Regions from separate parts of the Brevibacterium sp. HMSC08F02 genome, predicted to be linked through region 2. Evidence: predicted binding sites of a transcription regulator. Region 2 holds the regulator's gene; the other holds the start of a gene.

Region 1 (4,417 bases), on a different contig from region 2:
TGCTCGAAAAGGCGCGTTCGGAAGTCGACCTGCAGGAACTGCACCGCTACGTAGGTGCCCTGTGGCGGGTTCTTGAGGCCGCCAACCGCTACTTCTCGGCACAGGAACCGTGGAAGCTGCGCAAGACCGACGAACGCCGCATGGCGGTTGTTCTCTACACAACGCTTGAAGTTCTGCGCCGCGTAACCATCCTGGTTCAGCCGATCATGCCCGAATCCGCATCCAAGGTCCTTGACCTTCTGGGTGTGGAAGCCGGAAAGGCTGAAGCGGGTGCACACAACATCGAAGCCGGCGACCCGCGCAGCTTCGCCGCTCTGGATGAACGCCTGGCAGGCGGCACCGAGCTTCCCAAACCCGAACCCGTGTTCCCCAAATACGTCGAACCGGAGGACTGATAAGCGTGGCCTCACGCGCAGCGGGAGAGTACCCGGACGTACCCGAACGATTGGCAGCGCCCGGTGTTGACTCCCACACCCACCTGGACATCTGCACCGGCGTGCGCTTGCCGCTGAAGGCCGGCGAAGTCATCGCAGAAGACGTCGTGCCCGGCGAAGACGAACAGTTTCCGCCGCTGTCGTTCTTCTACGAATCGGCCATGGCGGCCGGCATCGAACGAGTAGTCCAGATCGGATGCAACCTGCCGGCCGCCCGCTGGACAGCCGACATCGTGGCATCCGAAGCCGAGGATGGAAGGCCCTGGCTGCTGGGTGGAGTCGCTCTGCATCCCAACGAAGCTCCCACGCTTGCCCGCGCAGGGCAGCTGGACGAAGCCCTGGCCGAAATCGACGAACTCGCCGGGCGCGAACGCGTGCGGGTCGTCGGCGAAACCGGGCTCGACTACTTCCGCACCGACGCATCCGACAGCGCCGACATGGACGCGCAGAAGGAATCCTTCCGCGCGCACATCGAAATCGCCAAGCGCCGCGGCCTCGCCCTGCAGATTCACGACCGCGAAGCCCACCAGGATGTCCTCGACACCCTGGCCGAAGTCGGTGCGCCAGACGTCACCATCCTCCACTGCTTCTCCGGGGACGTTGACATGGCCGAAGAATGCGCTCGCCGCGGATACTTCATGTCCTTTGCCGGCAACATCACGTTCAAAAACGCTGCCGGGCTGCGCGAAGCCGCGGCGGTCGTGCCGGACGAACTCCTGCTGACTGAAACCGACGCACCGTTCCTCACACCCCACCCACACCGCGGCAAGCCCGGCGGGCCCTACCTCGCTGCACTCAACGCGCGCAAGCTGGCCGAAGTTCGCGGAGTATCTGAAGAGCACATCGCGAACACCACCACCGCCAACGCGCTGCGGGCCATCGGGGAGTGGGCCTGAGCTGACTTCGAATCTGGCGCGTGTATTGGCTGCCAGCTGGGCAGTCAGCGTGCCGCCAGGCGCGTTGGTTTAGCACTCCGCTTGACCGAGTGCCAGACGCGGACTACAGTCTGAATTAGCACCTGAGTGGTGCGAGTGCTAATCGCTGAACAATGAGCTGAGCACAGGGCTCAGCCGAAAACCTCAGCACACCGCACTCGTCAAGGACCGTTCCAGCCGGCACCCGCGACGACGGCAGGAAACAGACCAAAGCAGGCGGCGCATGGTCAGAAGACAGCGCCCCAGCTGTCCCCTCCGCTCAAGTTGAACACAGCAACCTTCATACAACTGATCGAAGGAGTTTCCTCCATGTCGGTGAACATCAAGCCGCTTGAAGACAGGATCGTCGTCCGTCAGGTCGAAGCCGAACAGACCACTGCCTCCGGCCTCGTCATCCCGGACACCGCCAAGGAAAAGCCGCAGGAAGGCGAAGTCGTCGCAGTCGGACCGGGTCGCGTTGCCGAAAACGGCACCCGCGTGCCCGTCGACGTCGAAGTCGGCGACAAGGTCATCTACTCCAAGTACGGCGGCACCGAAGTCAAGTACGCAGGCGCAGAGTACCTGGTGCTCTCGGCTCGCGATGTCCTCGCAGTCATCGCCTGATCACTTCCGCAACCACAGCAACCGCCGCCTGACAGGCGGCGCTTGCCGTACAGGCAACGGCTTACAGAAAGAGAAGTGAACCATGGCTAAGACCCTTCTGTTCGACGACGAAGCCCGCAAGGCACTCGAAAAGGGCGTCAACGTTCTGGCCGACACCGTCAAAGTGACGCTGGGACCCAAGGGCCGCAACGTCGTCCTCGACAAGGCGTGGGGCGCACCCACCATCACCAACGACGGTGTGACCATCGCCCGCGAAGTCGAACTCAACGACTCCTACGAAAACCTCGGCGCACAGCTGGCCAAGGAAGTCGCCACCAAGACCAACGACGTCGCAGGTGACGGCACCACCACCGCAACCGTTCTCGCACAGGCACTCGTGTCCGAAGGCCTGCGCAACGTTGCCGCCGGTGCAGCCCCCGGCCAGCTCAAGGCCGGCATCGAAGCAGCGGTCGCAGCTGTTGAAGCTCGCCTGCTCGAAATTGCTCGCGACGTTTCCGGTTCCAAGGAAATCGCACACGTCGCAGCACTGTCGGCACAGTCCGAAGAAATCGGCGAACTCATCGCCGACGCATTCGACAAGGTCGGCAAGGACGGCGTCATCACGATTGACGAATCGCAGGCCTCCGCGGTTGAACTCGAATTCACCGAAGGCATGCAGTTCGACAAGGGCTACCTGTCGCCGTACTTCATCACTGATGCAGACCGTCAGGAAGCAGTGCTTGAGGACCCCTACATCCTCATCAACCAGGGCAAGATCTCGAACATCCAGGACCTCCTGCCGGTGCTCGAAAAGGTTCAGCAGGCATCCAAGCCGCTGCTGATCATCGCCGAAGACGTCGAAGGCGAAGCCCTGTCGACGCTGGTTGTCAACAAGATGCGCGGCATCCTCAACGTTGCTGCCGTCAAGGCTCCCGGCTTCGGCGACCGCCGCAAGGCAATCCTGGAAGACCTCGCAGTCCTCACCGGCGGCGAAGTCATCACCCCGGACATGGGCATGAAGCTCGAACAGGCCACCCTGGAACAGCTCGGCACCGCACGCACCGTCACCGTGACCAAGGACAACACCACGGTCGTCAACGGCGGCGGAGCAGACGAAGCTGTTGCCGGTCGCGTCGCCCAGATTCGCGCTGAGGTCGAAAAGACCGACTCCGAATGGGACCGCGAAAAGCTGCAGGAACGCCTGGCTAAGCTGGCCGGCGGCGTTGCCGTCATCAAGGTCGGCGCAGCCACCGAAGTCGAGCTCAAGGAACGCAAGCACCGCGTCGAAGACGCAGTCGCTGCAACCCGCGCGGCCATCGAAGAAGGCATCGTCGCTGGTGGCGGTACCGCACTCGTGCACGCATCCGCTGCAGCCGAAGGCCTCGGCCTCGAAGGTGACGCAGCCACCGGTGCTGACATCGTGCGCCGCGCTGTGCGTCAGCCGCTTCGCTGGATTGCCGAAAACGCCGGACAGGACGGCTTCGTCGTTGTGTCCAAGGTCGAAGAACTCGAACTCGGCCAGGGCTACAACGCCGCAACCGGCGAATACGGCGACCTCATCGGCAAGGGCGTGATCGACCCGGTCAAGGTCACCCGTTCGGCACTGCGCAACGCAGCATCGATCGCAGCACTGGTTCTCACCACCGAATCGCTGGTTGTCGAGAAGCAGGAAGAAGACGAAGAAGACTGATCGTCTAGCTGAGGCTCGCACTTCGGTTTGAGCTCAGTGAACGAAGGGCGGATGGAGACTCTCCATCCGCCCTTCGTCGTTTTTAAGCCGAGTTGCGTGCTGGTTTTTGGGGTCGCCCACCCGTTAGCAACAGAAACTCCCATTAGCAGTCCGGCTAACGGGAGTTTCTGTTGCTAACGGGAGTTTTTGTGCCAATGGCAGGGGCAGCTCGAAAGAAGAACGAGGTGGATCTCGGCTTCCAGCTGAAGTTATCCCTCGCTGCAACCGTGCGTTCACTTTTCTGAAACTTTAAGTCGAGAGGGTGGACCAATTGGCTTTCAGCCATAACGAGAACCGAGCATGCCCGCGCATGCTGTAGACGTCGAGTAGAGATGAAAGTTCGGTGCAGTGAGTTCCACGGTGCGTGTGTCTCCGAAACTGGGTATCCCCGAACGCAGGTTTCGTCGTGAGCTTCACGGTGTCCGTGGGCTTGCGCTGTTGGGTGTTGTGCTCTTCCACCTGTTTGGCCAGGGCCGCGTTTCCGGCGGCATCGACATCTTTCTGACCGTCACCGGTTTCCTCTTTGTCGGCATGCTCCTGCGGGAGTTCGACAGCACCGGCAAGGTCAATCTGACGAAGTACTTCGGCCGACTATTCCGGCGAATATTCATACCTGCCGCGCTGGTCATCGGTGTCACGGCTGTTGCCTCGTATTTCATCCTGCCGAAAGCCGATCATCGTCAAGCTTTCACCGAGGCACGTGCGTCGCTTCTGTACTTTGAGAACTTCGAGCTCAT
Region 2 (4,417 bases):
GGTCATGACCTTCGCCGAGTCCTGGCCCTCGTCGAGCATTCCGGCCACGCGAGATACGGCTTCGGGGTCGAGGCGGCCGCCGCTGGCGATGATTTTGCGCATGTGGCCGAACACTTCGGTCACGCGGGCCACACTCGTGGGGTCGCCGGTCAGCTGGATGGTGCGCTGGCGGACATGGATTTTGACGTCGGGGAACAGCTTTTCGACTGTCCGCAGGTTCTGATCCTGCGGTCCGTACAGTGCGATGAGGTCGACGGATTCGGGAACGGACAGTGCGGTGCTCTGGTCAGTGTCCAGGAGAGCTTCCTTTCCTCAGTTCTCTTCTACCAGCCTAGCTGTTTTCGGACGGGTCCCAGCGTCCCAGTTCCTGCTGGGCAAGCGCGAGTGCGATTGGGCCCGCCGAAGATGCCCGCAGAACCGTGGGGCCGAGCACCGCGGTGACGGCTCCGGCTTCTTCCATCTGCTGTCGTTCTGCGTCCGTGATACCGCCCTCGGGGCCGACGACCACGTAGATTTCATCCGCCTCACGCTGTCTGAGCTCACTGCGCACAGTCTGCACGAAGGGTCGGGTTCCGCTTTCGTGCAGAACGATGACGAGCGCGCCTTCGCGCGCTTTCTCGACCGCGAACGAGGTGGAGCTCAGCTGCTCGAGCTGTGGAAAGTTCACGCGCCGGGACTGGAGGGCGGCCGCCTGGATGAGGTTGGCCCATTTGTCGTGCGCTTTAGCGGCCTTCGTGCCTTTCCACTGCACGATTGAGCGTTGCGCCTGCCACGGCACGACCACGTCGACGCCGACTTCGACCGCGGTTTCCACTGCCGCTAGGTCGCGGTCCCCCTTAGCCAAAGCCTGGATCAGACCAAGCCGAGGGCTCTGCGGATGCTCGCGCTCCACCTCGTCAATCTTAAGAACAGCGGCTTCTTTAGAAGCCGATTCGAGAACCCCGCGCACCCGCAGACCAGCCCCGTCGGTGAGTTCGAGGGCTTCGCCGGCTTTCATCCGCCGTACGATCACGGCGTGACGGTGTGCCTGGCCGGTAAGCGTCAGGCTCTGGCCGGGGCGGACGTCCCCCAGCGGGACGTCGGTGTAGAAGACGGGAAGACTCACGACCTGTGTGCGAACCTTTCGCGGAAGCGGCTGAAGGCGCTCTTGGACTTCTTCTGCAGACCGTGGTCGGCCGAGTCTTCGCCGCGCATTTGTGAGAGCTGCTGCAGGAGCTTCTTCTGTTCGCCGTTGAGTTTGGTGGGCGTCTGCACGACGACCGTCACCAGCAGGTCGCCGCGGCTTTCGCGGCGCAGGCGGCCCGCACCGAGCCCGGCCAGTGTTTCCACGGTGCCGGTCTGAGTGCCCGGTTCGATTGTCAGTTCACGCGGACCGTCGAAGGTTTCGAGTGTCACGGTGCTGCCGAGAGCCGCTGTAGTCATGGGCACGGACAGTTCGGCGCGCAGGTTGTCGCCATCACGAGTGAAGACGTCATGTTCGCGGACGGTGATTTCGATGTGGAGGTCACCAGCCGGGCCGCCGCCGGGGCCGACCTCACCGTGGCCGGACAGGAGGATGCGGGTGCCGTCGTGCACGCCGGCGGGAATCTTGACGGCGAGGGTCTTCTCTTCGCGCACACGGCCCTCACCGCCACAGCTGTTGCAGGGGTCTTTGATGACATCGCCGTAGCCGGAGCAGTTACCGCACACCTGCTGGGTGCGCATGTCACCCAGGATGGTCCGCTGAACAGCCGAAATGGTGCCCGCTCCGTGGCACAGGCCGCAGGTTTCGGGTTTGGTGCCTTCGCGGGCACCGCCGCCGTGGCAGGTTTCGCACGTGACGGCCGTCTGCACGCGAATGTCTTCTTTTCCGCCGAAGACAGCGGTTTCGAGGTCGATCGTGAGTTCAACAAGGGCGTCGCGGCCGGGGCGAACGCGCTGGTTCGGCGGGCCGGCCTGGCGTGGGCCTCCCCCGCCGAAGAACGTGTCGAACAGGTCGGAAAAGCCGCCGAATCCACCGGCGCCTCCGGTGGAGCCGCCCATGTCGTACTGGCGTCGCTTATCCGGGTCCGACAATGTTTCGTAGGCCACGGAGACTTTTTTGAATTCGTCTTCGTGACCGGGGTTGACGTCCGGGTGGTACTTGCGGGCGAGCTTCCTGTAGGCCTTTTTGATGTCGTCTGCGGAAGCGTCGCGTTCAACGCCAAGTGTTTCGTAGTGATCGCTCACTGCTTCTTCTTTCGTTCGGATGCGTCTGTGAAAGTACGGGGTTCAGTGGTGTGCTTGCGGTCTTTGGAAGGGCGGTCAGCTGGTCAGAGCGTGCAGTCAGTCCGACAGGATGGTTGACACGTATTTCGCTACGGCTCTGACGGCTGCCATTGTTGTCGGGTAGTCCATGCGGGTGGGGCCGAGCACTGCCAGTGAGGCGGTTGTGTCTTCTGTTCCGTAGCCGGTTGCGATGAGTGATGCTCCGGCAAGCGCTTCGAAGCGGTTCTCACTGCCGATCTGCACGGCAATTCCGTCAGCCTGCATGTCCGCGAGCAGTTTCAGCAGCACAACCTGTTCTTCGATTGCTTCGAGCAGCGGACCCATATGGGTGCCGAACTCACTGCCTGCTCGGGCGAGGTTGGCGGCGCCTGCCATGATCAGCCGGTCCTGCCGTTTGCTGCGGGCAAGTTCCACCAGCCGTTCGGCGATTGCGGTTGCAGTCTGAGCAAGTGCCGCAGGCACTGCGAGTCCGCTGAGGGTGTCTTCAACAGCGTCGAGCCGCGTGTCTTCCAGCTCCTCGTTGAAGGCACGCCTCATGCCCCGGACATCGTCTTCGTCAACCGGGTCGAGCACTTCGACTATGCGCTGTTCGACTTCACCGGTGTCGGTGATGAGGATGACGAGGATCCGCTCGGGGCTCAGCTGCACCAGTTCGATGCGCCGGATGGTGGTCTGTGCGCGCACCGGGTATTGGATGAGGGCCACTTGGTGTGTCAGCCGCGACAGCAGTCGGACTGTCTGCGCGAGGGTGTCGTCAATGCTCTGTGTGCTGGACAGGATCTGGGAAATGGCCCGCTTTTCTGCGCTGGAGAGCGGTTTGACGTCGTCGATGCGGTCAACGAAGGCTCGGTAGCCCGCATCGGTCGGGATGCGGCCGGCCGATGTGTGGGGCTGTGCGATGAGGCCTTCTTGTTCGAGTGCCGCCATGTCGTTGCGGATGGTGGCTGAGGAAACACCGAGTTTGTGACGTTCGACAAGGGCTTTCGAGCCGACCGGTTCGTTGGTGGCCACATAGTCTTCGACGATGGCCCGCAGAACTCTGCTGCGCCGCTCGTCGTTCATCCCGGATCGCTCCCATCTGCACCCAACCAGGCGGCGCGTGTCAGCCGCACCGCCTTGGCACTCTCAGTCCTAGAGTGCCAATTCTAGTGATGCGCGCACATCTATACAAACGCCCCACCTCTGCGGATGTCGACCCTGCGAGCAAAACCACGCACGACAATGCGACCAGTGGCGCCGGTACGCGGGTACCGTGGTCGTCATGTCTGACCGCTATGGACGCGATGTCCTCTCTTCTGGCCGCACCCACCAACGACCTCAGACCCAACAGGTTGAGGTCAAACGCGGAATGGTCGTTGAAGAGGTTGAGACCGGCTACGTCGGAGCCATTGTGAAGCTCGAGAAGACCAACGGCGGTTTCCTCATCCACCTCGAAGACCGGCACGGTCGCACGCAGGCGTTCCCCCTGGGCTTCGGCTACCTGCTCGAGGGCAGGCCGGTGGAGCTCGTGCGCCCGCGACCAACCGCACAGAAACAGCCCGGACGCACCGCCTCGGGAAGCCGTGCCGTGCAGACCAAGGCGCGAGTCGCCCGGGGCAGCCGTATCTGGGTTGAGGGAAAGCACGATGCGGAGCTGGTCGAAAAGATCTGGGGTGACGACCTGCGGGTCGAGGGGGTTGTTGTGGAACCCCTAGGCGGCCTGGATGACCTCATGGAGGCGCTCGTCGAGTTCCAACCGGATGCCGAGCACCGGGTTGGAGTACTTGCCGACCACCTAATCGAGGGCACAAAGGAAACGCGGATCGTCAGCGAAGTCGCCAGGCAGCCGTGGGCTGAGCACGTGCGAGTCACGGGTCACCCGTACGTCGATATTTGGCAGGCCGTGAAGCCGTCTGTTGTTGGGATTGCCGAATGGCCGCAGGTGCCGCGCGGAGAAGATTGGAAGCTGGGTGTTCTGCGCCAGATCGGCTGGCCGCACGCCGACCACACCGACACGGCACGAGCCTGGCAGCGGATTCTCGGTTCAGTGAGGTCCATCGGGGATGTCGACTGGACCCTGTCAGGTCGAGTCGAAGAACTCATTGACTTCGTGACCGTAGGCAGGCACTGATGGCGCACAGCGAAAACCGTTTCCTCAATGCCGGTGAACTGTCTGACGGTGCTGTGACTC

Evidence for each region. The regulator HrcA, encoded in region 2, represses chaperone genes, less so after heat shock. The targets are predictions, from matches to a motif close to TTNGCACTCGNNNNNNNCGAGTGCNAA.
Region 1: groES (co-chaperone GroES) is a predicted target of HrcA. The motif match lies at 1,400-1,426, and genes of this name have one in related genera.

Annotation. Positions count from the first base shown of each region.
Region 1 covers NZ_KV789351.1:90,038-94,454, reverse strand. The annotation lists gene metG (methionine--tRNA ligase) at 1-395, shown strand, start outside; gene HMPREF3172_RS04345 (TatD family hydrolase) at 401-1,330, shown strand; gene groES (co-chaperone GroES) at 1,679-1,972, shown strand; gene groL (chaperonin GroEL) at 2,055-3,641, shown strand; gene HMPREF3172_RS04330 (acyltransferase family protein) at 4,029-4,417, shown strand, end outside.
Region 2 covers NZ_KV789361.1:52,335-56,751, reverse strand. The annotation lists gene HMPREF3172_RS06500 (PhoH family protein) at 1-297, opposite strand, end outside; gene HMPREF3172_RS06495 (16S rRNA (uracil(1498)-N(3))-methyltransferase) at 332-1,105, opposite strand; gene dnaJ (molecular chaperone DnaJ) at 1,102-2,208, opposite strand; gene hrcA (heat-inducible transcriptional repressor HrcA) at 2,305-3,309, opposite strand; gene HMPREF3172_RS06480 (DUF3097 domain-containing protein) at 3,509-4,357, shown strand; gene HMPREF3172_RS06475 (GNAT family N-acetyltransferase) at 4,357-4,417, shown strand, end outside.